Regions from separate parts of the Cytobacillus sp. Hm23 genome, predicted to be linked through region 4. Evidence: predicted binding sites of a transcription regulator. Region 4 holds the regulator's gene; each other region holds the start of a gene.
What was found. Region 4 encodes Rex, which represses fermentation and respiration genes when NADH is low (regulators of the CRP and FNR family bind a similar motif). Its sites were predicted from a motif close to TTGTGAAATATTTCACAA; they were not measured.
Positions count from the first base shown of each region.

Region 1 (8,033 bases), on a different contig from region 4:
TTACTGCTACAGTTAAGTCAAACACTTTGGCTACTGCAGTACCTAAAGTGCCTTTGTAACCAACATTTAAACCATAAATATGATCTGCAGCTAAACGGCCTTGACGATTGGCAGGCCATGCTAGCGGAACCATTGTTGCTGTGCCTAATATATAATCCTTCACTTCAATTGCATCACCAATTGCATATATATTTTTATCAGTTGTTTGAAGGTGCTCATTAACTACAATGCCACCGCGTTTTCCTACTTCTAACCCAGATTCAATGGCAAGTTCATTCTCTGCTTGAACACCGATAGATAAAATGGTGATATCACTGTCTATCTCTTTACCACTGTTCAACACAATTGTTTTACCATTATTTTTGAAAGCTTTAACTCCATCCTCTAAAATGAGATTTACATTCTTGTCACGTAAATGCTCATGAACAATCGCAGCCATCTCTGGATCAAGTGGGGCCATCACTTGTTTACCGAGTTCAACTACAGTCACGCCAATGCCACGATGATGAAGGCTTTCTGCCATCTCAAGCCCGATAAACCCACCACCAACGATAACCGCTTTTTTTGGTCGTTGCTGATCTACCCACGCTTTTATGCGATCGGTGTCTGGGACATTTCGTAAAGTGAACATGTTTCTGGCTTGCTCAAGACCTTCAAATGGAGGAACTATTGGTCTTGCTCCTGGAGATAAGATCAACTTGTCATATGTTTCTTTATATTTTTTACCAGTTTGTACATGTTGCACCGTTACAGTCTTTTCTTCACGGTTGATTTTTACCACTTCTGAAAAGTTTCGAATATCTAGGTTAAACTTCTTACTCATCCCCTCAACAGTTTGAACGAGTAGACTGTCCCTCTGCGGAATCACTTCACTAACATGATAAGGTAAACCACAGTTTGCGAAAGATATATATTCTCCACGTTCAAACATGATAATTTCTGCATTTTCATCTAATCTTCGTAACCTTGCTGCTGCTGTTGCTCCACCTGCAACTCCACCGACTATCACAATTTTCTTTTTCATTGTTATCCTCCTCAATTACCTATATGGGTATATAATTTGTTAAAAAATTTATTTGCTCAATGTTTCACAAATGATTTGTTATTTAGTACACCTACATAATACTGTATACATAGTGTCATTGTCAATATACCCCTGTATGTATATTTTGTGACATCTTTTTTCATTTATTTATCACTTTTTTTTATTGTTTAATGATCCTTCTCGTTATCGTAGATTTTATCGGTCAATTCGTAAGCTTTATGGGTCAATTCCACATATTTATCCCTCAAAAACGGTCATCATCATAAAAAAAAGTAACACGATGTTTCGTGTTACTTCTTCTTTAATTATTTCATAAGTGTAGGTGAGTATGATGTAACGATGTTGTATGCTTTGTCAACCTCTTCGGCTGAAGGTGGATTTGTATCAATCAATTCATTGTCCAAACAAAGTGCTTTCCATTTATATTCACCCATTTTATGATAAGGTAGTATTTCTACCTTTTCAACATTCGATAACGTACCTATAAATTGTCCAAGTCGGTCTAAATCTTGTACCTGATCTGTATATCCTGGAACGAGAACATGTCTAATCCATAAAGGAATCCCCTTATCATTTAAACGCTTTGCAAAAGAAATCGTATTATTATTAGATAAACCTGTAATGTCTTGATGTTTTTGTTCGTCTATATGTTTAATATCTAGAAGAACAAGGTCAGTCAGACTTAAGAGTTCATCCAAGTTAGCAGGTTGTAATGACCCCGCAGTATCTAATGCAGTATGAATGCCGAGTTCTTTACATTTCTTAAATAAATCAATGACAAAATCAGATTGAACTAGTGGTTCTCCACCACTTACAGTAACACCACCATTTGAAAAGTTCATATAAGACATATATTTTTTTATATCTTCAATTAAATCATTCGTATCTTCTTCTTTACCTCCAGCTACTTTCCAAGTATCTGGGTTATGGCAGTAAATACAACGTAACGGACAACCTTGTGTGAATACGATATATCGTAATCCTGGTCCATCTACTGTACCACAAGTTTCAACTGAATGAATTCGTCCTATCATGCTGATCACATACTTTCATGGAATGTTCTATTAATGACGTCGATCTGTTGCTCACGAGTTAACTTAATAAAGTTCACTGCATAGCCAGAGACACGAATCGTTAATTGTGGATATTTTTCTGGATGCTCCATTGCATCTAATAATTGCTCTCTTTCAAATACATTTACATTAATATGATGTCCCTCTTGTCTCATATAACCGTCTAAAATCGAGACAAGGTTACTTGTTCTTGTGTCAGCTTCTTTTCCGAGAGATTTTGGAACCATTGAAAAAGTACAGGAGATTCCATCTAAACAGTCATCGTAAGGAAGCTTAGCTACTGAATTCAGCGAAGCTAGTGCACCTTTTTTATCACGTCCATGTAAAGGGTTTGCTCCTGGTGCAAATGGTTCACCAGCTTTTCTACCATCAGGAGTTGTACCTGTTTTTTTACCATACACCACATTTGATGTGATCGTTAAAATGGATTGAGTAGGCAATGAATTTCTATAAGTCGGGTGCTGGCGTAACTTATTCATGAAATTCTCAACTAACTCTGTTGCAATTGAATCAACTTTGTCATCATCATTTCCAAACTGAGGGTAGTCGCCTTCGATTTCAAAATCTACAGCGATTCCGTATTCATTTCTAATTGGGCGCACTTTTGCATACTTAATGGCACTTAATGAATCTGCTACAACAGACAACCCAGCAATACCACATGCCATCGTTCTTAATATTTCTTCATCATGTAGAGCCATTTCAATTCGTTCGTATGAATATTTATCATGCATATAGTGAATTACATTTAATGTATTCATATATAGTTTTGCAAGCCAATCTAACATCTTATCATATTTTTCAAACACTTCTTCATAATTTAGAATATCTGCTTTGATCGGTTCAAAGTCAGGTCCCACTTGTACACCCAATTTTTCATCAATTCCACCATTGATTGCATATAATAATGCTTTGGCTAAATTCGCACGAGCCCCAAAAAATTGCATTTGCTTCCCGATTTTCATGGCAGACACACAACATGCAATCCCATAGTCATCACCATATTCTTTACGCATAAGATCATCATTTTCGTATTGAATGGAGCTTGTTTTAATAGACATTTTTGAGCAATAACGTTTGAAATGTTCCGGTAGCTCTGTCGACCATAATACTGTTAAATTCGGCTCAGGAGCTGGCCCTAAATTATCTAACGTATGCAAAAATCTAAATGATGTTTTCGACACAAGTGGACGTCCATCTAAGCCCATGCCACCAATTGATTCTGTGACCCACGTTGGATCACCGCTAAATAATTCATTGTAATCTGGCGTACGTAAAAATTGAACCATCCGTAGCTTCATAACAAAATGGTCAACTGTCTCTTGTACCTCTGACTCAGTCATCGTTCCATTATTCAATTCTCTTTCAAAATAAATATCTAAAAATGTTGAGACGCGCCCTAGACTCATAGCAGCACCATTTTGTTCTTTTATTGCAGCAAGATAGCCAAAATATAACCATTGAATTGCTTCGTGTGCATTTTTGGCAGGCTTAGAAATGTCAAATCCATAAGAAGCTGCCATATCCTTCAGTTCTTGCAATGCCCTAAACTGTTCAGAAATTTCTTCACGATCACGAATCACTGCTTCACTCATCATCTCATTTTCAAGTTTAGCATGGGCTTTTCTTTTTTCATCCATTAAACGATCTACACCGTATAAGGCTACTCGACGGTAGTCACCGATAATTCGCCCTCTCCCATATGCATCAGGTAGTCCAGTAATGATTCCAGCTTTTCGAGCCTTTCTCATTTCAGGAGTATACGCATCAAATACTCCTTGGTTATGGGTTTTTCGGTACTCAGTGAAAATTTTCTCCACTTCTGGTTCAAGCGTAAATCCATATGCGTTACATGCGTCCTTCACCATTCGAATACCACCAAATGGTTGTATAGAGCGCTTTAGTGGTGCATCAGTCTGCAAACCAACAACACTTTCTAAATCTTTATTTATATATCCTGGCCTATGAGAAGTAATGGTAGATACTGTTTTAGTATCAACATCAAGTACACCACCGTTTTTTCGTTCTTTTTTCGTTAACTCTAGAACTTCATCCCATAAGCTAGATGTTTTTGCTGTTGGTGGAGCAAGAAAATCTTCATTACCTGTATATGGTGTTACATTATTTTGAATAAAGTCTCTTACATCAATGGCATGCATCCAATGCCCTTCGTTAAAATTCTCCCATGCAGTTTCTCTTATCATTGTGCTCATTTTGTCCATGATAACTTCCTCCATTATTATCGTTAAATTTTCATTAAAGCGATTTCATTTGTGAAATACTTCACAACTCAGAGTCAGAAAATAAGTAATAATTGTTTATTTATTACCAATTATACTATTAATATGGTGTATATGACGGATCGTTATTGACGACATTGTGAATTTTTTCACGGATTAATTGTATTATAGGGAAGAAATTAAAGATTGTAGCATCTGCATAATTCGACTTAAAACCAAATAAATACTAAACATGTTGTAATGAGTATCGTCAATTAAATATAAATAATCTGTATTCTTATAGACAATTTGCCCATTCTTTCATACACATATATGGAGAAGAAAGGGAGGTTAGTTTATGCATAATTATGGGGGAGCTCAAGGATATACTGGTTACAACTACGGGGCTGTACCTAATGTTAGACACTCTACCTATAGATATGGCTACGAGAGAGGTTGTGTAAATCCTGCACCCAGTTACAGTCAACCTGTCCTTGTTGGAGACTCAGTGGGTACTGGGTTTGCGTTAATTCTTGTGTTATTTATTCTACTGGTTGTCATACTTGCAACAGTAGTCAAAGCCATTTAATCACATCTTAAGGAGAGGTGCTGATTCTCACCTCTCTCTAACATAAACTTTAATATGTAGCCAAATACGTTACGCTACTACAATTATCTTAAAATACAATGGTTTTGTTTTTGTAAACAATCACTCGATCTTCTAGGTGCCATTTAACTGCTAGAGCGAGAACACTCCTTTCAATAGAACTACCTATTTTCTTCAAAGACTCAACATTATCACGGTGATTTACTCTCATAATATCTTGCTCGATGATCGGTCCTTCATCAAGATCATTCGTAACATAGTGGGATGTAGCGCCGATGAGTTTTACACCTCTTTGGTATGCTCTGTCATACGGTCTTGCTCCTACAAATGCTGGTAAGAACGAATGATGGATGTTAATAATTTGATTAGGATATGATTCAACAAAATCTGATGTCAATATTTGCATATACCTAGCTAAAATAATCAGATCTACCTCATACTCTTTTAACAGTTGAAGCTGAGTTCTTTCTGCCTCTTTCCTATTGTCTTTATTTGCAGGGATATAATAGAAAGGTATATCTAAAGATTCGACTATTTCCCTTGCATCTTCATGATTACTAATCACTAATGCAATATTCGTCATCAAATCACCATTTTGCCATTCCCATAAAAGTTCCTGGAGACAATGAAGCTCCTTTGAAACGAAAATTGCCGTTTTCTTTAATTCATGAACGAATGTAAGTTGCCACTCCATGGAGAATTGATTAGCAATGCTTTGGAACTCCTTTTTCATAACAGTCCCTTTATGCAGTAAGTCTGGACATTCAAATTCAATTCTAATAAAAAAGACCCCACCTTCTGGATTTGTAGAGTATTGACTTGATTCAATAATGTTTGCACCATGGTTAAACAAAAACTCTGAAATTGCAGCTACGATCCCTTGCTTGTCTGCACAACTAATTAAAAGCCTGCCACGATTCTTTTGTTTTTCACTATATTGATTGAGCATCTCCTGTATCGAATTGTTCATACACTTTCTCCTTTATTAATTCATGTATTATACATGCCTAATTATTTTTATTATATTCTCATAATTCAATAAAGAATACAATGGCAGTTTATAAACTTTTTTAAGGATAACTTCATAACAATTTATTTCAATTTTTAAAAATGATCCTAGCTAATATACACATATGCTATTGTTATGAATTCATCGTACATAAACTACTCATAATTTCTTGTTGAGTTCGTGTTAACTTTCTTACACGGAGATATTATGAATACGAAACGGTATTAAAAATGAAATGGGTGATAATATATAGATAGCTTCATTGAAGCTATCTTTTTACGTGGAGTCTAACTCCTGACAAAAGCATTAAAGCCATCATTGAGCAATAAACTCAACGATGGCTTTACTTATATTTTGTTTTATCCACTTATATGCTCAGTAGTACAAATTGTGAATTATTGTAGTTACTATTATTAATAGATAAGTTCATGTAAAAGATAGCGGCTACGTGTTATAGTAACTTGTACAAATAGTATTCGTTCATAGGTTGACCATTTATGATTAATGAATTCACTTTTTCACCCTCAATAACAAACCCCATTTTTTTATATAAGTTAAATGCCTTTATATTGTCTTTTATAACGGTGAGTTCCAGCCTAGATATTTCTTTATCTTTAGCCCAAGCGAAAGCACTATTAAATAGACTTGATGCTATGCCTCGTCCTTGGAAATCATCAAGTACACCTAAAACAAGATATGCCGAATGTTGATTTCGTTTAACTTTTCCTCCAAATGCGTTCATAAATCCAACTAATTTATGCTCTACTTCTGCTACTAGAAATAAAGAGTTCTTTTCAGCTATAATATTTTCTATAGCTTTTCTTTGCTGCTCAAGTGTCATTGATTTTTCGCCTGGTTCAAATAGCATAAATCCTGATTCATCAATACTTTTATTTAATTGTAAAAAGTTTTCTGCATCACTTAATTCAATTGGTCTGATAATCATCTTAACGCCCCTTATAATCATAAAAATACAAATCCATAGTTTTGTTTATTCTTATTCTTCTTGGATTGATATCACATTCTATTCAACCTCTTGTTTGTAACCGCAAGCTTTACACCTTTTCAAATATGATTATATGAAACTTCCAGTAAAAAATAGTTAAGTGATGAAGAGGATATATAAAACCATTTTTTCTCGGCCGTTATTAAGTATTTTATCATATAGGTTTTTTCGTTCTTTAGTCAATTTGACCATTCAATATTACTAGTAGAAAATTCAAATCAACTAACCTACCCTTTTTCTTGTCATACATTAAAATATGTAACAACCCTTCTTTTTTTGAAGAATTATACTCCTAATATATCTTCAATCACTATTATAAGGTACTACCAATTACTGACTAAGGCCCCCGTCCCATGTTTAGCACTGTTACTAAAATTGAAAAGATTAAAATATAACATTTTATATGGAAGATACATATTAAATATAGAAAATTATATCAAAATGATTGAAGACCTTCAATCCATTTTATCCTTACAACAATGTTTGAAATGTTGCAAAAGAAATGCTGATTTGCCTATTCAACATATAACTTTAGACAATAATACTAATTCTGTGTGTGAACTAGACACTATGAACGTTTTCTCATTATTATGAACATCTTATGTTCCACTAAAGTGTCTGATGAATTTTGAATAATACTAGATTCCTACAACAAAACTTTGCAACTATTAAACCCCATTATGAATATAAAAACTTATAAACTATTAACTTCCTCGGCACTATCAATTGATCAAGCCCTAGCTTTTTAAAAGCTTTTAAATAGAACGTTCATCCCTATTTAGCGATGGAAGAGTAGAATCATAAGTTGAAAAACCTCATTGTTAGTTTTTCCATTCATATCACTCTATGCCAACCCCCCCCCCTAGTGAAGGGATCAATGATATTTGATCTTTTGAATCTACTAGAGTATCTAAAAGGAGTATAACTTCTTGAAATTGCTTTGTACCGATCACAGTTTCCCTACATACACTAACCGGAATACCTAACATCTCTATTTATTCATATAAATATTTATGTAACATACCAAAATCACTAAACTCAACCCACAACTAAAAAAGCAAAAGAAATATGATA
Region 1 is NZ_JBPXRQ010000036.1:12,522-20,554, forward strand. Features, by position in the region: gene ACSVDA_RS18725 (CoA-disulfide reductase) at 1-1,024, opposite strand, end outside; gene pflA (pyruvate formate-lyase-activating protein) at 1,351-2,079, opposite strand; gene pflB (formate C-acetyltransferase) at 2,085-4,331, opposite strand; gene ACSVDA_RS18740 (YjcZ family sporulation protein) at 4,696-4,926, shown strand; gene purU (formyltetrahydrofolate deformylase) at 5,015-5,914, opposite strand; gene ACSVDA_RS18750 (GNAT family N-acetyltransferase) at 6,405-6,899, opposite strand.
Region 1: the regulator Rex is predicted to act here: its motif matches at 4,390-4,407, upstream of pflB (formate C-acetyltransferase).

Region 2 (8,033 bases), on a different contig from region 4:
GTACATACTGTTCGAAATTATACTGGTAATGGCTTGTCACTTGAGTTTTCATAGTTTCTAAAAAGCTAGGTATCGGCCCCTCTAATTGCTTAACTATTTCATCACTCATTTTTTGTTTACCATTTTTTTCGAAGAATGTCTTTGCGTTTTTATACATCCCTATTACTTTATTTTTGTTGATTTCATCTCCAATAAAAGGATAGTGAAAAGCTGGTGTTGGAAACTCAAACTCACTATTTATATTAAATTGTAAATGATCGTTTATTCCCGTAACACGAGTATTTATATCTTCAAATATTTCAGCAACTTGTTTTCGTAAAAATGCTTCAACACGTAGACTAGTTGCCCGTATTTCCTGTTCTAAATCGAACGATATTGCGGACAGTAATTCCTCTAATGCACCTTCCAATTTCACTTGAATATTTTTACCATCTTCACGTAAGGTCGAAGGGTTAAAACTTTCTTTAAATAAGTCTGAAAAACGTAAAAAGTTCCGTTGTTGAATATAATAGACTAATTCTTTTATTTCTTGATCAATTGACCGCCTTTGGCTGTCGATCTGGTAAGTGCTAATAATAGACCGAATGCTTTCTCGTTCATCTGTTGCTGCCAACAGCTTGCTATTTTTTTCTTCATTGCTTGTAGTTGCTGTTTTGATATAGTCATCTAACATATTTTTTATTTTCTCTATATCCGTGTAAGCAGAGCTTATAGTTATCTCTGCGAGTTCTTCTATGATAAATGTTTTAAAATCTCGTTCAAAACGTAAGATTCCTGAATAATCTTTCATCTCACAATCAGTATCATTAGATCCATTTTGTTTTGATGTTAGCGCCTTATGACTAGAGATTGGATATAGACGTGGGTCCCTTATACCGTAAGAGACAAGTTGCTCGTCTACAAAGTTCATAACTGAACCGAGTTCCTCTTCTGAATGAGCCAAATCAGATGCGTTAACTACGAAGAACATTTTATCCATACTAAAAGTATCTTTCACTCTTCCAAGCTGAATAATAAATTCTCTATCTGCTTTGGAAAATGCATGGTTATAGTAAGTGACGAATAGAATAGCATCTGCATTTTTAATATAATCGAAGGCTACATCAGTGTGTCGAGCGTTAACTGAGTCTGCGCCTGGTGTATCTACCAATGATATACCTTGACTTGTTAACTCACTATCAAAGGCTAGCTCAATCCATTCAACAAAGCACGCCTTTTCTTCCACAGAAACATAGTCGGAAAAGTCAGCAAGGCTAGTCGTGATGACAGAGCCTATATTTTTGAACATTGTATCATATCCACTACAAACAGCGTGAAGGAATGAATAATGTGATTGATCTCTACTATCAATAACCTGCTGATGATATTTACCTTGCTTCAATAACTTAATCGCATCTTCCAAAGTGCTAGCTTTCAAATTAAATATTTTTAATGACTGTTGCACATCTTCAAATATTTGTTGCTGAGTCTTTAATTTAACTTTTACCGTCCCGTGTGGAAATTCATCCGATGGTGGGATAATTTTGTTAATCGTTGCTGTTGTAGGATTTGGTGAAACTGGTAATACCTTGTCTCCTAAGAGAGCATTTGCAAATGATGATTTACCTGCGCTGAAAGCTCCAAATAATGCGACTGTAAAGTTTCTATTTTTAAGCCTTTCAGACTTTTCACGTAGCTCATTAGCAACTGTTGCAAACCCAGGTGTTGCTGATATTTGATTGCAAACATGGTTTAAGTATTTAATCGTTTCGTTAACGCGATCCCCTTGATTACGATTATTACGTAGTGTCAAGTTTGTATTATCTAAACTGCTTTGAATTACTTGGCTATTAGTTACTTCACTATCTTGATTTGTATCTTCCATTGAAGTAAAGACAATATGTTCTTCCAATAAGGCTTTCAACTCTTCATTATCCTGAGGCAGTTCATTTTGTCTATGAAGAAGGTTATTTAGAGATTTTCTATGTCTCTCTTCCATCGATACCAATTGATCAAGCCCTGATTTAGCTTCCATCAAATTGTTCTGCTGCTTAAGAATATTTTGTAACATATCAATTTGTGTACTTGTATGCTTTTTCAACTCAATGATTATGTTATTAATAATTTCATTTGTGTCATCGCGGCACATTCTCTTAATCATTTGAACTACATCATTCGTATATGTCAGGACATAATCACCAGTTAATCTTGCTCCTTTTTTTAATATGTTTTCCAACATAGAAGGTTCTAGTGTAATGGAGAAAGTTTGAATGTCTCTAGTCAATTCATCTTCCCCAATATCCTGTTTTTTACAGAATTCTAAAAAATAATCTTTAATATGCCATTCCAGTTGTGAAGAAATCTTATCTTTTATATCTTCAAACAGTACACCTAAGCGATCTTCCCGTTCTTTTGCAATCTTCTTTTTGGGGCTGAATAATCCTATTTTGAAATCAGCTTGACTAGCTTCAATAAATGCTCTTGCATGTTCTCTAGTAGAATATGGCATAAGATATGCATTATCTAAAATAGCCTGTATGTCCTTTTTGCAATTTAGCTCTGCACTTTCCAATGCTTGTTGTTTCTCATCGATTTCTAGTTGTACATTATTTATGCTTGATAGAAGATCTTCTCGTTCATTTGCAGGTAACTGAGAAAGAGTTTTTTCAAATATATTTTGCCGATCTAAAGTTTTGTTTACATAATATTGCAAATGTTCATTTAGTAAGTTTTCAGCCGCTAATAAACTAGTTGTTACGAGGAGGCTATCCTTTTCGTTGATTTTTTCCTGTAACAACTTCTTGACGCTAGCTAATTCATTTAATGGATGATCCTTTTTCTTTAAAGAAGTGTAAAATATACCATCTGCTTCAACTTTCCAATTTAAAAAAGATTTTTTTACACCGTTTGCAAAATCAAAAAAACTAACTTCCTGTTCCTGGTGTTTATCAATTTGATTAATGATTAAATATACTTCTTTTCCACGATCCTTTAATTCCTTTGCAAACAGAAAATTTTCTTCTGATTGTACATGGTTATAATCCATTACAAAAAAAATCGTATCTGCGATGTGAAGAGCTGATTCAGTCGCCAAACGATGCGCATCATCAGTTGAGTCGATCCCAGGAGTATCCATAATTGATACCCCTAATGGAATGGAATTTGTTTCAACACTAAGTTCAATAGATGCGACTGAATCACCATCCTTACAAAGAGATTTTACAAGTTCATAATTATACGGACCTTCATATTGCACCACTTCACCACTATGAAAGTAAACCCGTGCATACTTGTTTCCCCTCTTTACTTTAACAAGATTGGCACTTGTGGGAATTGGACTAGTAGGCAATAGCTGTTCACCTATTAATTCATTGATCATACTTGACTTCCCTGCTGAGAAATGGCCACAAAAACCTATGGTAAATTCATCACTTTGAAGTTTTTTCATTAATTGCACAATTTTCGACGCGGTTTGGCTATCACCTTCACCATTAATTTTATGATAAATATCGAACAATCCGCTCGTAATATTTTGAGTTGTGTACTTCTTAACCCCTGTTTGCCCCATATACAATACCCCTTAACATTCTGACTGATTAGTTATTTTCTTATTTTACAATATTAAATAGGATGTTTCATAGTAAAACTATAAAATATTCAGAAAAACCCCAGCGCCATAACGATTTTAAAATAGTACTAAAGTCATATCATTTGAACATATATTTTCCCATCTCTTAACTGGCCTCATATGAAATAGGTAGTGAAATTATTGGCTTTGCAAGGAACATGCTTTGTAGTCATGTTTAGAACGAGCTATGTAAACGTTGATTTAATACTAATCTAGTTGATCGATTTATAAGTTGACTCATAAGATGAAATAACTTATTTTCTTTCTTAGCTTAGTTCCTTAGTATCTTTTCTTCATTAACATAATCATAATCACATAAGACTGCTACTATCTTAATTTTGTATATATAACAGCATAGTTTACAAAAAGAGTGTCAAATAACAAGTACCTTGAGCATTACATATATACGTATATAGCTCTTCGAAAAAGCCAAACATGTAATAGCTGTTAAACAAGGAGATGAACATCGTTCATATAATTTTGTTCCTTTTATTACAAAGATAAGGCATCTAAAGAAATGTTTTGAACAATTTCAACGAATTATTCAATCAAGCTATGTAACGCTAGTTAAATGTGTGTAACTCTTACTACTAATGAAAGAGATGATCATTGTGAAGGGGATTTCAAATAAAAAGGACTTCCCCTGTTTGGAGAAGTCGAACGTTTTAAAGGAGTTGTTGTTGTGCATTATTATTATAAATCTAAAAATCATAACGTTCAGCACACAATTATTGGAATTGTACGAGGAAATCTATTAAATTTATTAAATAACAGTATAGGTCATTACACAAATCAATATTATGAGGTAAAATAGTAATGGGTATATTTTACCCAATTACAATCCCTGAAATAAATGATGGAGGTGAATTCAGTTTGGCCACATTAAGTTCAAAAGTAACAGGTGTTTTAAACAGCACAATTCATGTAGTTAAAACAGTAGTACCAATAGATGTAACAATTGATAAACCAGCGTTATTCACTCAACCGTTACTGCAATCCTCAATGGGCGTATTAATTGGTATAACTGGGGATATAAGAGGAAGGTTAATAATAGAGGGAAACCCAACTGTATTTGGTGGAGTTGGTGAAATCATGTTCGGTATGCCTCTTGAGGGAGAAATGCTTGAATCATTTACAGGCGAGTTTGGTAATATGATTGCAGGTAATTTGTCTACACAACTTTCTCAAAAAGGGATCAATATTGATATTACACCTCCTACAGTGTTAGTTGGTCAAACAAAGATCTATGGCTTCGAAAAAGCCTTTAGAGTTCCTATTCAAGTGGAAACAATGGGAGAAATGCAAATCATTTTAATGATTGAAATGTAATCAAATACACAGCCAAGCAAAACAATCGACATTTAGTCGATTGTTTTTTGTTTTTCATTGCTTGTTTTCGCATTGGTTGTTGCTATTTGTTCTAAGATATAAGCACCTTTAAATCAGTTATGGCGGTATTTTTTCTATTTTACAATCGTTGAATTTTCATGATGCTCATCCTTTTGTCCATTTTTAGTAAAAGTAGCATTAAAGTTTACGAAAAGAGCCATTTAATTTCACTTCCAGCCCGAAAACTATCTCCTTATGACAAAAGTCACAAGCAGACACATCAAATCTTTTTACTATTTCACATTTTTTTCACAAATTGTTTTTATTTTTTGTGATATTTATCACTGATAAATTAGTTTATCACTATTATCATAGTGTTTATATTACATATGAACAATTTGTGAAACCCTAATAACTGTATGGATTTTACACATTAGTCTAGTAAGATAATAGTGTAATAATAGGAAATTTGTTCAATAACGAAGGGAGTGAGAGAGATGCCGAAAACTGAGCTTCAAAATCAAAAAACTAAAATAGAAAGTGAACCTTCATTAAAAGGAGCGTTAGCTTCAGTATTTTTGTTGGGTTTCTTTCTAATCATTACTTGGTTGGGAGTTTATTTTTTATTTGTAGACCGCTTATAGAAGGAGGGGAATTAGTCGATGCACATGCACAAGTTTGAAAAAATATGGTTGTTATTTGGAGTTGGAACTCTACTTGTCTTTTTAACTGTTATAGGTATTAGCGCATTTTATTTAGGAAACCAACCTCCTAGTTGTTTAACAACAATTGATCCAGAAAAGGTTGACCAAACAGCACCATTTGATAATCCAGGGTTAGTACAAATCGGGGACAATGAATATCAATTAACTTTTGTTGCTTCTGCATTTAGTTACTCTCCAACGAAAGTACAAGTACCAAAGGGTGCGAAAGTAAAAATCGTAGCTACAACGAAAGATGTTATTCATGGCTTTGAAATTGCAGGTACAAATGCAAATATGATGCTTGAACCTGGGTATATAAGTGAAGTAACAACTACGTTTGATGAAGTTGGGGAGTATTTAGTTTTATGTAATGAATATTGTGGAATAGGTCATACTAGTATGACTGCAACAATCGAGGTGATTGAATAATGAGTATTGTTGAAACGAAAGTTGATCGACGCGATGGAAAATTGGCAATGGCACATATTTATGTCGCATTTATTGCACTAGCACTCGGAGGATTAGCAGGATTATTACAAACCCTTGTTCGTTCTGGGAAATTTACGCTCCCATCATGGCTTGGCTATTATCAAATTTTAACTGTACACGGCGTATTACTTGGTCTTGTTTTAACTACATTCTTTATTATCGGCTTTCAATTTGCCAGCCTAAGTAGAACAGCAGGTGCATTATCCAATAAGGTTCGTTTAACTGGTTGGATCGGATTTTGGATGATGACAATTGGTACAGCAATTGCCGCAGTATTTATTTTATTAAATGAAGCATCAGTACTTTATACATTCTATGCTCCTTTAAAAGCACATCCAGGATTTTACATAGGATTAACTTTAGTTGTTGTAGGTAGCTGGGTAGCTGGGTTTGCTATGTTTGCACATTACAGAAAGTGGCGTAAACAACATCCAGGTGAGATTAGTCCACTTTTAAGCTTTATGTCTATCGTTAACATGATATTGTGGTTAGTAGCAACATTAGGCTTAGCTGCTACAGTGTTAGTTCAATTTATTCCATGGTCATTAGGTATTGTTGAAACGATTGATGTGTTGGTCAGTCGTACATTATTCTGGTATTTTGGACATCCACTCGTATATTTCTGGCTGTTACCAGCATATATGATTTGGTATGTTGTTATTCCTAAAGTATTAGGTACTAAAATTTTCTCAGATGCTCTAGCTAGAATGTCATTTATTTTATTCTTACTATTCTCTATCCCTGTTGGATTTCACCATCAATTAACAGAGCCAGGAATTGATCCAGCGTGGAAGTTTTTACAAGTCATTTTAACATTCTTAGTAGTCATACCATCCTTAATGACGGCTTTCTCTATGTTTGCAACGTTCGAATTGTATGGTCGGTCAAAAGGTGCAACTGGGTTATTCGGCTGGGTTAAGAAGCTACCTTGGAAAGATGCACGCTTTTTTGCACCGTTTATAGGAATGTTGTTCTTCATTCCAGCTGGTGCAGGTGGTTTAATTAACGCAAGTAATCAATTAAATCAAGTTGTCCATAACACCATATGGGTAACAGGGCATTTCCACTTAACATTAGCAACAACTGTTTTACTTACGTTCTTTGGTGCAGCCTATTGGTTAATCCCACACATTACAGGGCGAGTAATGACGAAGGCTATGAACAAACTAGCAATCATTCAAACTATTGTATGGGCTATCGGGATGACATTTATGTCAGGAGCAATGCATGCTGCTGGGCTACTAGGTGCTCCACGTCGTTCCGACTATTCAACATACGGTGGCTCAGAACAAGCACTGGAATGGATACCTTATCAAATCGCGCAAGCAATTGGCGGTTCTATCTTATTCATCGGTATCATCTTAGTACTAATTATTATTACTAATTTAGCATTTTTTGCACCAAAAGGTGAAACAGAATTCCCAGTTGCAGAGGTTACTGAGCATGCTGAAAAAACACCAATGGTTCTTGAAAACTGGAAACTATGGATCGGAATTACTGTTTTGTTAATATTATTTGCTTATACAATTCCGTTCATAGACATGATTCAAAATGCTCCAGTCGGTTCAAAAGGGTATAGGTTATGGTAACAATGTAACAACAAGCGCCTTGTGAAGTAATTTAACAAGGTGCTTTTTATATGTCTTTTATTTATAGCAAAGCCTCCTTTGTAAAATGACAAAGGAGGCTTTGCAATACTTAATGTGCTAAACTAACATTAGCTGTTAATTTGATAGACTCTACGATACTTCTCTTCTAAATACTCGATCAAGTGATTTGCATTTAATCCTTCACCTGTTACATCTTGTAGGATTTCTAGTGGTTTTTTCAGTTTACCAAATTGATGTACATGCGCTGTGAGCCATTCGCGAACAGGCTCTAATTCCCCTTTTTCCATTAACTCA
Region 2 is NZ_JBPXRQ010000026.1:13,719-21,751, forward strand. Features, by position in the region: gene ACSVDA_RS15970 (dynamin family protein) at 1-3,547, opposite strand, end outside; gene ACSVDA_RS15975 (chemotaxis protein CheX) at 4,424-4,936, shown strand; gene ACSVDA_RS15980 (cytochrome c oxidase subunit 2A) at 5,434-5,580, shown strand; gene ACSVDA_RS15985 (cytochrome c oxidase subunit II) at 5,599-6,069, shown strand; gene ACSVDA_RS15990 (b(o/a)3-type cytochrome-c oxidase subunit 1) at 6,069-7,718, shown strand; gene ACSVDA_RS15995 (carboxypeptidase M32) at 7,847-8,033, opposite strand, start outside.
Region 2: the regulator Rex is predicted to act here: its motif matches at 5,190-5,207, upstream of ACSVDA_RS15980 (cytochrome c oxidase subunit 2A).

Region 3 (8,033 bases), on a different contig from region 4:
CTGTTAGTCTTAAAGAAATTGTAAAAGGTATGATACAGTTTAGTTCAAATACAAATACAGAATTTTTGATGATGAAGCTTGGATTATATCAAATTAATGACCGATTAAAAAAATTGGGACTAGATAATCATGGAGAAATCTATCCATTCGTATCTAGTTTATATATTCCTTACGAAGTAATGGTTAATAACTATGGAGGAATAACAAGCAAAAAAGAACTCCAACAAGTGAAAGAAACGCTTAAAGAGTTACCTTCAGAAGAGTGGAAAGAGTTAGCTAATCAAATACATAATAAGCTAAAAAGTAATGATGCGAGCATTTATAAACAAAAAGCAGATCTTTCAACTTGGCATGATAGTGACTTTGATCGAATGTTTTCAGAGCGGTTTAGTACATCTACAACATTTGACTATGCACATATTATGGAAAAGATAAATAGTCGTGCATATTTTTCAGCTGAAGTACAAGAGCAATTACATCCTGTAATGGAAGGATTAATGGAAAATCCAGCTAATCAACAATGGTTGAAACATGCAGGGCATAAAGGTGGTTCAACCCTATATATATTGACAAAAGCCCTATATGCGACTGATAAAAATGGAAATCAAACAGCGCTAGCCATCTTTTTTAATCAATTAAATATCTATGAATCAATTAAACTTTCAAGTAGTTTAAATGAGTTCGAATTATCAGTTTTACGTGACAGTCAATTGAGAGATAGAATTAAAACACTTACAAATAAACATGAATAGGTTCAAATAATTTTCACATTTTTGACATAAAACGTTTGAATTTCCCTGCCAATAGTTATGATAGTTCGTGCTAACCTTAATATAAATAGAAGTAAAGTACTTTATGAGCACGTAATAAATATGATTAATGTACATAATGGGGGTTCATGATGGAAGAATTATCTGTGACACTATTCATCGCAAGCTTTATGGTGTTAGGGCTACTAATTGGGACTAATATATGGGATTCTTAAGCTGCTACATTGCGTAGCAGCTTAATTTTATTATTCAACATTCTTTGAGTATGCTTCTGAGATAGATTTTGCGAAGTATGTGGAGGTTAAATTCCATCTCATTCACAAAAACTCAGGTTTATTCGGTATGTGTATTTACCATTATTGCTGCCACTTGTCTCAGTCGGTCGTAGAACATGTCGGCAGCATGTCCAGTTAACTTCGTTTCCTCAAACGCCTCTTTCATACAATTCAGCCAAGCTTGAGCTCTGACAGGAGTAATTTCAAATGGTAGATGGCGATGCTGCATAGCAGGTGGTCCGAACTCATTACTGTATAGGGTGGGTCCACCTAAAAACTGTGTTAAAAACATTTGTTGCTTTCTTTTTATTTCATTTATATCCCCACTAAACAACGGTTGTAAATCTTTGTTTGCATAAACCTTTGGATAGAATGCATCTACAAGACGTTGAACAGTCTTTTCTCCACCAATTAATTCATAGAGTGAATGCATACCTTTGTTCATAAAATCCACCAACTTTATAAAATACACATGATAGTGTAAGTTTTTTTTTTATTTACTTTAATACTATACCAATTGATAATACGTGATTTAGTGATATGAATCACTACAGAGTATATAAGTTTTAGATGATGAACGTTGATTTTATAAATCATAACGTTTTCACAGTGATTGTTGTTTTCGGTACGAATTTCATCTAAAAAAAACGGGTTAGAATATTGTGACAAAGGCTTCGTATCAAGTAGCATCTATCCATTTCACTCTTACTAGAAGAGTCATATCAAGCCAAAATGGACATTTTTTATTTGCGAAAATAGGCATGACAGGAAAATTAGGATCGGTAAAATAACTTTAAATATCATGGTGAAATTAAATGTAGTTTCTCCAGTAAATTCCTTGCGTATTTTGTCACAATTACAGACTTAAGTGTTCATAAAATCATGTTATCATTATTTACACAGTGTTAATGTTCTTATTGATATAGATTAGCAAAGTTTGTGAAAAACCGAACAATCGGTTGTGAAGAAATGAACATATTCACGATATTTTTAGTAAGTATACTTAACTTTTGGGGTGAATTAACATGAAGTTTAACAAGGGACTTGTCTTGTTGTTTTTAACAACTCTCCCAGTGTTGTTTCTAAGTGGTTGTGAAACAAATTTGGTTGTGCTTGATCCACAAGGACCTGCAGCACGAAGTATCGCTAACTTAATTAATCAGTCAATTTTATGGATGCTTTTAATTGTTATTGTTGTGTTCGGTTTATTTGCATATATCGTCTGGAAATATCGAGAAAAACCAGACAATATGGATTATGAACCACCTGAAGAACACGGTAGTACTTTGCTAGAGATTATTTGGACCGCCATTCCAGTCCTTATTCTTGTTGCTCTAACAATTCCTACGGTAACTACACTGTATGACCTTGAAAAAATTCCAGAAGGCTACGAAGATCAAGAGCCAGTTGTCATTCATGTGACATCTGCCGACTGGAAATGGATTTTTAGCTATCCAGAAGATGGAATTGAAACAGTTAATTATGTAAATATTCCAGCTGATAGACCAGTTCACTTTAAATTAACATCAGCTTCAACGATGCAATCATTTTGGGTGCCTGCTTTAGCTGGACAAATATACACAATGAATAAAATGGAAACAGATTTATTTGTTGTCGCAGATAATCCTGGTTCTTTTGAAGGTAGAAATACGAACTTCAATGGACGGGGTTATGCGAAAATGGAATTTGAAGTATTAGCACAGACGCCACAAGACTACGAGGAGTGGAAAAAGGAAGTGCAGGAAACGGCTCCTAAATTAACTGAGGAGGAGTATGAAGAGCTTCTTTTGCCAACACATTTAGGTAGATTAACATATTCTAATACTCACTTAGAGTGGGTTAACCATGCTGATATGGACTCTAAAACGTATACAAATCCTGAATTATATAAGAATCATAGCTATCAAGGAAAGATATTCTCAGAAGAAGACAACTATAAAAATGATTCTACTGACACTCAAAAAGATGATGATATGAACATGGAAGAAACAAACGGGGGTGATCACGGTGGGCATTAAATGGGATGAGTTTTTTATAACAGGTGATCCTTTAATTCTCGGATCACAAATTGCAATTTTACTCACCATGGTTGGAATAATAGGTGTCGTAACCTATTTGAAAAAATGGCGCTGGTTATGGACTGAATGGTTAACAACAGTCGATCATAAGAAGATAGGTATTATGTATATCCTATCAGCAGTACTAATGTTTTTCCGTGGTGGTATGGATGGTCTGTTGATGAAAGTCCAAACATCTAGACCTGAAATGGAATTTTTAGATGCTCAACATTATAATGAAATATTTACAACTCATGGTGTGATCATGATTTTGTTTATGGCTATGCCGTTTTTAATCGGTTTAATGAACGTGATCATTCCTCTCCAGATTGGAGCAAGGGACGTAGCATTTCCACAATTAAATGCTTTAAGTTTCTGGTTATTCTTTAGTGGCGCTATGCTATTTAACATATCTTTTGTCATAGGTGGGTCACCTGATGCAGGTTGGACATCGTATTTCCCGCTAGCTGGTAAAGAATTTAGTCCAGGTATCGGAAACAATTATTATGCCATTGCAATTCAAATTGCGGGTATTGGTACTTTAATGACAGGTATCAACTTTATTGTCACGATCCTAAAAATGAGAACAAAAGGTATGACATTGATGAAAATGCCAATGTTTACTTGGACATCTTTCATTACATCAGTCATTATCGTAGCCGCATTTCCGATCTTTACAGTTGCACTTGGCTTGATGACATTTGACCGTTTGTATGGTACTCACTTCTTTACATTGTCTGCTGGTGGATCAGATATGCTATGGGCAAATCTGTTCTGGTTGTGGGGACATCCAGAAGTGTATATTGTAGCATTACCTGCCTTTGGTATTTTCTCAGAGGTAATCGCAACCTTCTCAAGAAAATCGCTATTTGGCTATAAATCTATGGTTTTCTCAATTGTCGGTATAGCATTTTTGAGTATGCTTGTATGGGTCCATCATTTCTTTACAATGGGTGTCGGAGCAGCAGTTAATTCATTTTTCTCTATCTCAACGATGTTAATTGCTGTACCCACAGGTGTAAAGATATTTAACTGGTTATTTACGATGAGAAAAGGAAGAATTAAATTTACTAATGCGATGTTATGGGCTTTAGCATTTGTGCCAAACTTTGTTATCGGTGGTGTAACTGGGGTTATGCTTGCGATGGCAGCAGCAGATTATCAGTACCATAACACTTTGTTCCTTGTCGCTCATTTCCATTATGTATTAATACCTGGTGTCGTGTTTGCCGTATTTGCAGGTCTATATTATTGGTGGCCTAAAATCTTTGGCTTTAAGCTAAATGAGAGACTAGGAAAATATCATTTCTGGTTATTTGTGATTGGTTTTAACTTAACCTTCTTCCCAATGTTTTTATTAGGGTTAGATGGTGCAGTAAGACGCTCATATACTTTTTCAGTAGAATCAGGTTTTGCACCACTGTTCTTAGTTTCAGCGATCGGATCAGCCATACTTGCTATTGGATTTGCTGTATTCTGCTATAACATTTATTGGAGCATACGCCATGCTGATCGCAATGTTTCAAATGATCCGTGGGATGCTAGAACATTAGAATGGGCAACAGCTTCGCCAGCACCATACTATAATTTTGCAAAACTACCAGAAGTAAAATCATTGGACGTTTTTTGGCACATGAAGAAGAACAAAGAAGGACTAGATCTGAAGGATAATGAGATTGAAGAAATTCATATGCCGAGCAATTCAGGGCTTCCATTTTACATGGCTGTTGTTTTCGGTATAGCAGGATTCTTCCTCGTATTTGAATGGCATATTGCTGCAGCAATAGCGGCAGTGGGTATTTTCGCGGGGCTGATCATTCGTTCGTTTGATTATAACGATGGTTATCATATACCTGTAAAAGAAATAAAAGAGACTGAAAAATCTTGGAGAAATAAAGCAGAAGAGGTGAACAATCATGTCAGCAAAGGTTGATACTTCCTTACCACTTGAATATCAAACAGAGCAAGATCGTATGAATATTTTTGGTTTTTGGATTTTCTTAGGTGCTGAGATTGTTTTGTTTGCTACATTGTTTATGGTATACGGTGTTCTGGGGGGACGTACAGCAGGTGGACCAGGACCCGAAGATATTTTTCAAATTAAGGATGTCATGATTGAAACTTTATTGCTATTAACGAGTAGCTTTACTTGCGGATTGGCCATATTTGAAATGAGAAGACAAAACCTAAAAGGCCTGCTTACATGGCTTATTATTACAGTATTACTTGGCGTAGGGTTCGTATACATGGAAATTACTGAATTCATCCATTATGTTAGTGTAGGTGCTACGATGCAAACGAGTGCTTTCTTATCAAGCTTCTTCGTGCTCCTAGGTACACACGGACTCCATGTAACGGTTGGAATCGGCTGGGTAACGATCATTATTATACAGTTACTAAGAAGAGGCTTAACACCTGTTACTGCTAGAAAAACATTCATCATTAGCTTGTACTGGCACTTCTTAGATGTCGTCTGGATTTTTATTTTCACATTTGTGTATTTAAAAGGGATGGTGTGATTTATGGCAAGTAAAACAAATCGTTTTCCTACTGGGCACGTATTAGGTTTCATATCTTCCATCGTACTAACCTTTATAGCTACGGGAGTAGCTCTTAAAACGAACTTATCGTTTAATGTAATTATGTGGATCATCGGTTCTTTAGCAGTTATTCAAGCAGGGCTACAATTGTTCATGTTTATGCATATGACCGAAGGGGAAGATGGGAAGGCTAACATTATTAATATTGGTTATGGAGTTTTTATAGCTGTTGTTATTGTTGTAGGCTCTATTTGGGTGTTGACAGCAGGCCATGCAGCACATTAATGACTAGCCAAATTAGTTAAAGGCTTTTTCATAAGGCTCTTTTACTACTGTTACTAAAATGGGCAGTAAGTTGGGTCTTTCTATGAAATCCATCATTCTTAGTACGAAAAGAAACAGCCTTTCATCAACATCATTACTGAATAGCACGGGTCTTCATGACACTAGATTCTAACAATATTAACTTTATAAACATAACGAAAAAGGTCAGATCTTATATTCTATATCGGTATACTAGGTTTGCTACTACCTAGCATGCTTTTCGAGATATAGAGTAAGGTCTGACCCTTTATTATATGTGAGCATCGTAAATGGCTAAATGATTGGTATTACTATCTAAAAATGACTATTAAAATTATTAAGAGGTACTGCGATCACTTACGGCTTCCATGAGATTTAAACTAAGACCAAACCCGAAAAGGATCATTGAAGATATCATAATGCTAAGCCCTATTGATAATACGTAATCACCTTTGATACCGCTTACAAAAAAACTAAATAAAAAAACAATACACCCTAATATTAATCCTACACTTGTTATTTTTTTCATAAACAATAGTGACTCAAGTGGTTTTTTCTTCATATATTTTCATCCCCTTATAAGAATATTCTATCTTTTGTCACAAAATTGTCAAACTTTTTTTAGGAATAAATATGTTAATTCACGAAAAAGAACGTAAGGGATATCGAATAAGTGAGTAGATTTGATCTAATAATACAGCAACGCTTGGTTATATAAATGGTGTATTTCTGCTGGCAAACAAAACCTGCAAACATTTAGTTACTTTCGTGGCAACTTAACATTAACAATTCCACGAAATTCACTCCAAGTAACAAAAAAGTCTACGAAAAAAGCGACTTAGACATAAGCACGTCTACACCTAACGTTCGTGGAAATATATGAGCATCATAAAGCTCATCATTCTGTCCATATTTAATAAAAATACCAACAAAGTTTACGAAAAGAGTCTTTGTAAAATAAAAATATTAAACAATGGAAATAATAATATGTGTTTCGAAAAGTCTGTATAATTCAAATCCGTTGACAAAAGATGAAATCTAGCTATACTTAATTAACATATTATTAAAATCCGATAAAATTACTGGGGGATTAAAAATGAAAAAGCTTATATTAGGTTTAACATTCATATTCGGACTAACTCTCGTTCTAGCTGCATGTGGAACAGCTGAACAAAATGAAGGAACGAGTGGTAGTGGAAATACAGAAAACAATGAAGCTACTAACGAAGAAACAACCGATCTTCTACAAAAAATCAAGGAAGATGGCGTATTAAAGATTGGAACAGAGGGAACATACCCTCCATTTACTTTTCATGATGATAGTGGTGAATTAACAGGTTTTGATGTAGAGATTGCAAAGGAAGTTGCTAAGCGCTTAGAGGTAGAAGCAGAATTTCTAGAAACACAATGGGATGCTATGTTTGAAGGCTTAAATTCTAAACGATTTGATATGATTGCAAATCAAGTTGGAATTAGAGAGGATCGCTTAGAAAAATATGATTTCTCTGATCCTTATATCACATCTGCAGCTGTTTTAGTAACGAGTGAAGATAACGATGCAGTAGCTAACTTTGCTGACATTTCTGGGCTGAAAGCAGCTCAATCCTTAACTAGTAACTATGCTGATATTGCAAAGGAAAATGGAGCAGAACTTGTAGGAGTTGAAGGATTTAACCAAGCAATTGAACTAATTACATCTAAACGTGTAGATGTAACGATTAACGACAAGCTTTCAGTTCTAGATTTTCAAGTGCAACGTCCTGATGCACCAATCAAAATTGTAGCTACATCTGAAGACGCTGGCGAAAGTGGACTAACATTTAGAAAAGGTAATGAAACACTTGTTGAAGCCGTAAATGAGGCTTTAGCTGAAATGATTGATGATGGTTCGTATGAAAGAATCTCAGTGAAATGGTTTGGTGAAAATGTACTTAAGTAATATCCTAACTAATCCAGAAAGATTAGAAAAAATAGTAGATATCGCTCAAAGTTCCCTTCTCCCATTGGTGAAGGGAGCTTTGGATTCTACGATTCCATTAACACTTTGGTCGTTTTTTTTCGGAATTATATTAGCAATCCTTACTGCTC
Region 3 is NZ_JBPXRQ010000063.1:599-8,631, forward strand. Features, by position in the region: gene ACSVDA_RS23205 (serine hydrolase) at 1-752, shown strand, start outside; gene ACSVDA_RS23210 (globin domain-containing protein) at 1,104-1,490, opposite strand; gene qoxA (cytochrome aa3 quinol oxidase subunit II) at 2,071-3,063, shown strand; gene qoxB (cytochrome aa3 quinol oxidase subunit I) at 3,053-5,035, shown strand; gene qoxC (cytochrome aa3 quinol oxidase subunit III) at 5,019-5,621, shown strand; gene qoxD (cytochrome aa3 quinol oxidase subunit IV) at 5,625-5,927, shown strand; gene ACSVDA_RS23235 (hypothetical protein) at 6,283-6,507, opposite strand; gene ACSVDA_RS23240 (amino acid ABC transporter substrate-binding protein) at 7,042-7,884, shown strand; gene ACSVDA_RS23245 (amino acid ABC transporter permease) at 7,871-8,033, shown strand, end outside.
Region 3: the regulator Rex is predicted to act here: its motif matches at 2,005-2,022, upstream of qoxA (cytochrome aa3 quinol oxidase subunit II).

Region 4 (8,033 bases):
ACTTTGATTACCGCTACGCCACCAGCTAATTTAGCTAGGCGCTCTTGTAATTTTTCTTTATCAAATTCAGAAGTAGTTTCTTCTAATTGTGTACGAATTTGGTTTACACGTGCTGCAATTTTATCAGATGCGCCAGTACCTTCAACAATTGTTGTATTTTCTTTTGTTACAACAACTTTTGAAGCACGACCTAATTGAGCAACAGTAGTAGCTTTCAAGTCTAATCCTAGGTCTTCAGTGATTACTTCAGCACCAGTTAGGATAGAAATATCTTCAAGCATCGCTTTACGACGGTCACCGAATCCAGGAGCTTTAACAGCTACTGCATTAAATGTACCACGAAGTTTGTTTACTACTAATGTAGCTAAAGCTTCGCCTTCTACATCTTCAGCAATCATTAATAGTGGTTTACCTTGTTGAACAACTTGCTCTAATACAGGTAACACTTCTTGGATATTCGCAATTTTCTTATCAGTAATTAAGATATATGGATTTTCTAAAACAGCTTCCATTTTATCAGAATCAGTAACCATGTATGGTGAAGCATATCCACGGTCAAATTGCATACCTTCAACAACTTCTAATTCAGTTGCGAAGCCTTTTGATTCTTCAATAGTGATAACACCATCATTACCAACACGTTCCATAGCTTCTGCAATTAATTGCCCTACTTCTTCATCAGATGAAGAAATTGCAGCTACTTGAGAGATTGATTCTTTACCTTCAATCTGTTTTGAGATTGCTTTAAGCTCTTCAACTGCAACTTTAGTAGCTTTCTCAATTCCTTTACGAACGCCCATAGGGTTTGCACCAGCAGTTACGTTTTTAAGGCCTTCAGTAATCATTGCTTGTGCTAAAACAGTTGCTGTAGTAGTACCGTCACCAGCTACATCATTTGTTTTACTAGCTACTTCAGCAACTAGCTTTGCACCCATGTTTTCAAATGCATCTTCTAATTCGATTTCTTTTGCAATTGTAACACCATCATTTGTAATTAATGGAGAACCAAATTTTTTCTCTAATACTACATTACGTCCTTTAGGTCCTAATGTAACTTTTACAGCATTAGCTAGTGCATCTACACCACTTAGCATAGAACGGCGTGCTTCTTCGCTAAATTTAATATCTTTTGCCATATTGTTTTACCTCCTCAAATTTTCCTAATCTATTAAATAATGTTCAATCCGTATGCTGTTGAACATCACACATTATGTTAAGTACAAAGGTGGATAAAATTAGCTAAGTACAGCTAAAATATCGCTTTCACGTACGATTAAGTATTCTTTACCGTCAGACTTTACTTCAGTACCAGCATATTTTGAGAAGATGATACTATCACCTACAGCTACTTCAAGAGCTACACGCTCACCGCTGTCTAGTACTCGACCAGAACCAACAGCTACAACTTTTCCTTCTTGAGGCTTTTCCTTTGCAGTATCCGGTAATACGATACCACTTGCAGTCTTTTCTTCTGTTTCTTCAATTTGAATAACAACACGATCACCTAATGGCTTTAACAAGTGAAACAACCTCCTCAAATAATTTAAATGGTATTATTGTTCAATATTCTTCTATTAGCACTCGCTATACTTGAGTGCTAACACAACTATTATATTAATGAATCTCAAATGTTTTTGCAAGTCTAAAGCAGAAAAAAATTCCTAATTTCATATATACCCCATAAATAGACAAGTTCTCCCTTGTATAACCACGACATTCGTCCTATTTTTTATTACACAATTAGAGCAACTATGTTGGCTTTATTTCTTGTCATAGTCTTCAATATAGAAAGACTCTTTTCGTAATCTTTGCCGCTATTGATACCAGCATAGAAAAAGTGTTTTATACGGTTATCATCGCTTTACAGAAGAAGATGCCATAACTCTAGTTAAGTACTTAGCAATTGCTTAGTGCGAAAAACATTATTTAAATCAAAAACAGCCCACGTCTATGATCTTTTAGAGTTAATAGTTGATGTATTGGTGTATTGGAACGCTAAGTAGGTTTTACATGATTGAAATAAAATGTATACCTTCTTATGTAAACACCTTTATCATTTAACCCTTTAAAATTATGTCACAAATACGTAGGAATAAACATAAAAAACATAATATACATGAGTATGTTAGAATACTGTGATAAAATACGGTAAGTATTGTACTAACCCGTGTATATCGGACATACATTATTAGTGCATATTTTAATCGGACAACTATGATGAAAATCGTTATATAGGCTAACAATGTCAAATCATTAAGGTATATCATTTGAATAGGGATTTTTCTTTCTGATAAAATGACATGGTGACCTCTAAAAGCTGCGAAGGGGAACAAGACATTCCCAAATAGCAAAATACTATTAAAAATTAAAGCAGCATGAACAAACATTTAAAGGAGATTATTTTATTGATTAAAAAAATATTTCCACCGTTCGAAAGACATTATTGGTATGTAATTATCGCGTATATTATTGTCCAATTTTCAGCGACTTTAGGTGTGCCATTATTAGAAATTTTAGGTGTAGGCGAGGATGCTCATTCTAATGATATTGCGCTAGTCATTAGGGTTGGTTATTGGGCTGTAATTAGCTTTATCCTCGGATTAATGATTATCCTCTTCATTATGAAAAAAGATATGATTAACAGAGTGATTCCTGAAGATTACCCCTCTACTGGTAAAGCTATTTTCTGGTCAATCGCAGGTATTTTCCTTGCTTTATTTGCACAATCTTTAGCAGCAAATATTGAAATGTTACTTGGAATTAATCCAGGGTCAGAAAATACTGAAGTGCTTATCGGAATTTTTGAATTGGTCCCGTTATTCATTATTGTCACTTCAATCATCGCACCAATATTAGAGGAAATCATTTTTAGAAAGATCATTTTTGGCTCGTTGTATAAGAAATATAATTTTTGGATATCAGCACTTATTAGTTCTGTCATATTCGCCCTAGTTCATGGTGAGCCAGAGCACATACTCATATACAGTTCAATGGGATTTACTTTTGCCTTTCTTTATGTGAAAACAAAAAGAATACTCGTACCTATTATTGCACACGTTTCAATGAATACATTTGTGGTCTTAATACAAACTATCTACAAGGATGACATTGAACAAATGCGACAACAACTGGAACAAATGCAGTCGATTATTGGAGGATTATAACATATGCGCCGCTCACCTTTATTTTTTGGATTTATATATAGTTTTATAGGAATCGTTTTCACATATCTCGCAATTCAATCAGCTCAAGAAACAATTTGGAATTTCCCCACTCTCATATTGTCTTTTGTAGCCACCCTTGATTTTGGAGTGGCTATTCGTATGTTTATCTTTCATAACAAACTAAAAAATATAAAATAATAAACAACCTTCCTAGTTAATAGGAAGGTTGTTTTATTCTATGGCTGATTTCACATTAATTGTTGCTTTTAGCTTAGCACGAATACAGGCATATGTTCGGGACATCTTTTCTTCTCTAAATACATATGAGTTACCCAAAATACCTTTCTCTGTATCAACCAAGCTTATTTGTTATTAATTCACCGTAATAGTGAACAAGTTGTGGATATGAAGTTAGCTCATTCTTGCCTTTATCACTAAGTGAATAAGTTCCTCTTCGCACCCTTTCAAACCAGCCGTAATAATTTTTATTAAGAATGGATACAGTTTTATCACCGGTTCCCATTTGGCGAAGATCACTTGTTGATAACTGACCTAAACGTTCGAGGCAACAAGCAATATGAATACAGTTTTCTTTGTACGCCGTCATGATTTTTTGATTTTTGCTTCCACCAACATTATGGTCACGATGCCTGCCTTGCATTTCAGTTAAAAGTAAATCTCTCTTTTTCTTGCTGCGTTGCATGCTTTTTTTTCGATCAAAGTCAGCTGGGGCTATAATGATTTCTACCTGTGCAGTACCATTTTTAAAAGTTACAATCATAAGGCCTAATTCTAACCTTCTGACCAAATAACAAATATCCTGCCATTTTTTAGAACGCAAAGAATATGTAGGCCTCGGGATGGCAATATACACCTGATCGGATAAACGCTGCCTTTTAGTAGCTTGTATTAACAGCTTTATACTTATATTAAGCTTAAGCTCCACGATCACTAGCTCATCGTCTTTTATAGCTGCTATATCACAATGATTGACTTCTCCATATACTTCATACCCCTGTTCTATAAAATGGTCTTGAATAGGTTTATATAAATCAACCTCATACAATTTTGTTGTTTTATTGTTCATTAACATCATTACTTTCTTCATTTATTCAATACTTAAATATAAGATACTAATACGATCTTTATACTTGCATATACTCACAAAATAACCGCTAGAAAATACTAAATGAAAAAAGTGAGCCTCTACAATTTGTAAAAACTCACTTTGATTAACTTTGTTATGATTATTGTATGGTTGTTACTCATTCTCAGTCATGAGTTCCTGTTCTAGTTTTTCCACTTTCCGAAAGGTTATTTTTGAGATAAAGATACTTATTTCATATAGAATAAATAAAGGTATCGTCACCATCAGATGTGAAATGAGCTCAGGTGGCGTAATAAATGCTGCTATAACTAGTAAAACGAAATATGCGTATTTTCTTATTTTCGCTAAAAACATAGGCGTGACTATGCCAAGTCTAGTTAAAAACATCACAACGACAGGAAGCTGAAACAATATTCCAAATGGAATAGTGATTTTAAATAGAAATTGGAAATATTCATTTATACCAATAACTTGATTAACCGTTAGGCGTTCAGATATCCTCGTCATAAACTCAATAACAAATGGAAATAGAATAAAATAGGAAAATGAAACCCCACCTAAAAATAGTAACACTGAAATTGGTATATAACTTAAAGTGATTTTCCGCTCTTTTTCATATAGACCTGGACTAATAAACGCCCAAAGCTGGTATAAAATAACTGGTGCAGTAATTACAAAAGCTATAATAAAAGCAAATTGCATATAAATTTTTATTGGATCAGTTAAGGAAAATGCATTCATCGTCAGCTCTTTTGCTTCATCAGCCTGTTGTAAATAGACAATGATTGGCTCTGCCAAAAAAAAGCTTCCAATTGTAGCAACAACAAAGAAAACGACTGCGATAATTAGACGCTTCCTTAGCTCTCCTATATGATCGTATACAGACATTTCTTTACTATCATTCATACTTTCTCATCCTAATGTTACTTCTTTTTATTATTTTCATTTGCAATGTCTTGTGCCGCTCTCTTAAATTCTCTAAGTGTGTCTCCAGCAGCTTTTCCTAATTGAGGAAGCTTATTTGGACCAAAGATAACGAGTGCGATCACTAAAATTAATATAAGACTTCCAATTCCTATGTTAATTGGTCTCACCTCCATCATAAATTACAAATAATTTTCCTGATCTATCATTATAAAGCATATATTGTTATTATAACTCGATGATCATGCAAACGACCACAATGCCAGTAGAGCTACTATTCAGTTGGGTAGTTTTTAAGGAAATATACTAAAGATTGTAACTCAACTGCTAAATCAATGTGATGAATTCTAATATGATCAGGTACATTAATTCGAGCTGGTGTAAAATTCAAAATACCCTTGATACCTGTTTCTACTAAACGATCGGTCATCCCTTGAGCAACTGGTGCAGGTACAGTTAAGATGGCAACACTTACATCTTTGGTAATATGTTTTTCTAAATCATCCATATGATAAATAGGAACATCTCCAACTGTAGAGCCAATTTTTTGTTCATCAACATCAAATGCAAGTTCAATTTTCATATTATTATTTTTAATAAAGTTGTAATTTAAAAATGCAGTACCTAAATTCCCGACCCCGATTAACACCACTTTTGTCAGTTCATCTTGATCTAGTGTTTGTCGAAAAAATGTTAATAAGTAATTAACATTATAACCATACCCTTTTTTACCTAAAGCACCAAAATACGAAAAATCTCTACGTATTGTTGCTGAATCTACTTTTACAGCCTCGCTTAATTCAGCAGAAGATACGCGCTGCTTACCTGCAGCATGAAGATTTTTAATGAATCGATAATACAATGGCAAACGCTTTGCAGTAGCTTGTGGAATTTTTGTTTGTTCGTTATTCACTTCTATTCCCCCACATTCAAACAGCTATTCATTCACTGCTCTCTAATAAAGTCTCCGTTCTTTCCACCAGTCTTCTCTAATAAATAAGTTGGACCAATAACCATACCTTTATCAACTGCTTTACACATGTCATAAACAGTTAAGGCACATGTGCTAGCAGCAGTTAAAGCTTCCATTTCAACACCTGTACTACCCTTCGTTTTAACTTCTACGATAATAATAAGCTTGTATAATTGCTTTTCTTCTTCCCATGTAAATGTGATATCGACACCCTTTAAACTAATTGGGTGACACATCGGGATAATATCTGATGTTTTTTTTGCAGCCATAATACCAGCCACTTGAGCTACAGCTAAAACATCCCCTTTTTTTATTTTTGAATGAATAATTTGTTCATAAATTTCTTTATTAACTGAGATACTTGATCTCGCTATAGCAGTTCTTAATGTTTCGCCCTTTTCAGAAATATCAACCATCTTTGCTCTACCTTGATCATTAAAATGTGTAAATGAAGACACTGTTGCTTTTCACCTCTCAATATGACTATACTACACTATTTTTACAATCCTGTCGTTACTTTAACAAGGCGTGAAAACTATATGTACATCCAAGGCAAGGCCGTTTCTATCACCTTCTTAGTAAATGGCTTTTTCGTAAGTGGTGTGGCAATTGTAACTAATAATTTAGCCTATTGTTATAGTTTTAATGATGAAAAGGTGCAACAAATACTATTAGTAATCCTATTTATGTTTTAGTACAAGGCTTTACTCGCATTAATTGCTGTTATTCGTTTTAAGAAAAAATACGTATAAACCTAGCGGTTGTAGCTTTTTCCTCATTATAAATGAGGTCAATTGCATAAATTCATTTTTTGCTGTCCTAAATTACTGTCAATAGCAAAAATTCTACGAAAAGAGCCTATACATCGTACATGATATCAAAGCTAAGCCTAAAATGTCTTTAATAAGAAAGCGCATACAAACCAAGATAAACTATTGTTAAAAATAAGCACTTCTCAAGCCTTAGATAAGTAAACATTGGAATCCAGTGAAAGAATATTGCTCATTTCATACATTTTAAGATACACTAAAACTATTATAACAGAGGTGAACTAACATGATAGTGTTACAAGTGAATCAGCTCACAAAATATTTTGGATCTGATCTTATTTTATCGAATATAAAGCTAGAAGTACAATTGAAAGATAGGATAGCTGTCGTTGGCCGTAACGGCGCTGGTAAATCAACCTTATTGAAAATAATAGCAGGTTACATGTCTCATGATAGCGGAAGCGTCATGAAACCGAAAGACATTTCTATTGGATATTTAGCACAACATAGTGGCTTAGATTCGGACTTATCTATTTGGGAAGAAATGTTAACCGTGTTTGAACCGTTAAAAAAAATGGAGATGGAATTACGTAAACTAGAAGAAAAAATGTCCAATCAAAGCCTAATGTCAAACAAGGCAGATTACGACAAACTATTAAAAGAGTATGATCATTTACAAATTCAATATAAAGAACAAGGTGGCTATCAATATGAAGCTGATATACGAGCTGTTCTACACGGACTTCAGTTTTCAAGCTTTAATTACTCAACACCTATATCATCTTTAAGTGGTGGTCAAAAAACGAGGCTTGCTCTAGGGAAGCTATTATTAGCAAAGCCAAATTTATTAATACTAGATGAGCCTACTAACCACCTTGACATTGATACACTTACTTGGTTGGAGCAATATTTACTCGGCTATCCAGGAGCTATTCTCATCGTATCTCATGACCGTTATTTCCTTGATAAAGTCGTTACACAAGTATACGAAATATCTCGAACTAATTCGGCAAAATTCATCGGAAATTATAGTGATTATTTAAAGAAGAAAGCAGAAAATTACGAACACGATTTAAAGCTTTATGAAAAGCAGC
Region 4 is NZ_JBPXRQ010000061.1:5,680-13,712, forward strand. Features, by position in the region: gene groL (chaperonin GroEL) at 1-1,136, opposite strand, end outside; gene groES (co-chaperone GroES) at 1,236-1,520, opposite strand; gene ACSVDA_RS23110 (CPBP family intramembrane glutamic endopeptidase) at 2,406-3,164, shown strand; gene ACSVDA_RS23115 (YdiK family protein) at 3,168-3,362, shown strand; gene ACSVDA_RS23120 (DUF2161 domain-containing phosphodiesterase) at 3,517-4,272, opposite strand; gene tatC (twin-arginine translocase subunit TatC) at 4,426-5,178, opposite strand; gene ACSVDA_RS23130 (twin-arginine translocase TatA/TatE family subunit) at 5,196-5,372, opposite strand; gene ACSVDA_RS23135 (redox-sensing transcriptional repressor Rex) at 5,471-6,109, opposite strand; gene moaC (cyclic pyranopterin monophosphate synthase MoaC) at 6,142-6,627, opposite strand; gene ACSVDA_RS23145 (hypothetical protein) at 6,649-6,864, shown strand; gene ACSVDA_RS23150 (ABC-F family ATP-binding cassette domain-containing protein) at 7,226-8,033, shown strand, end outside.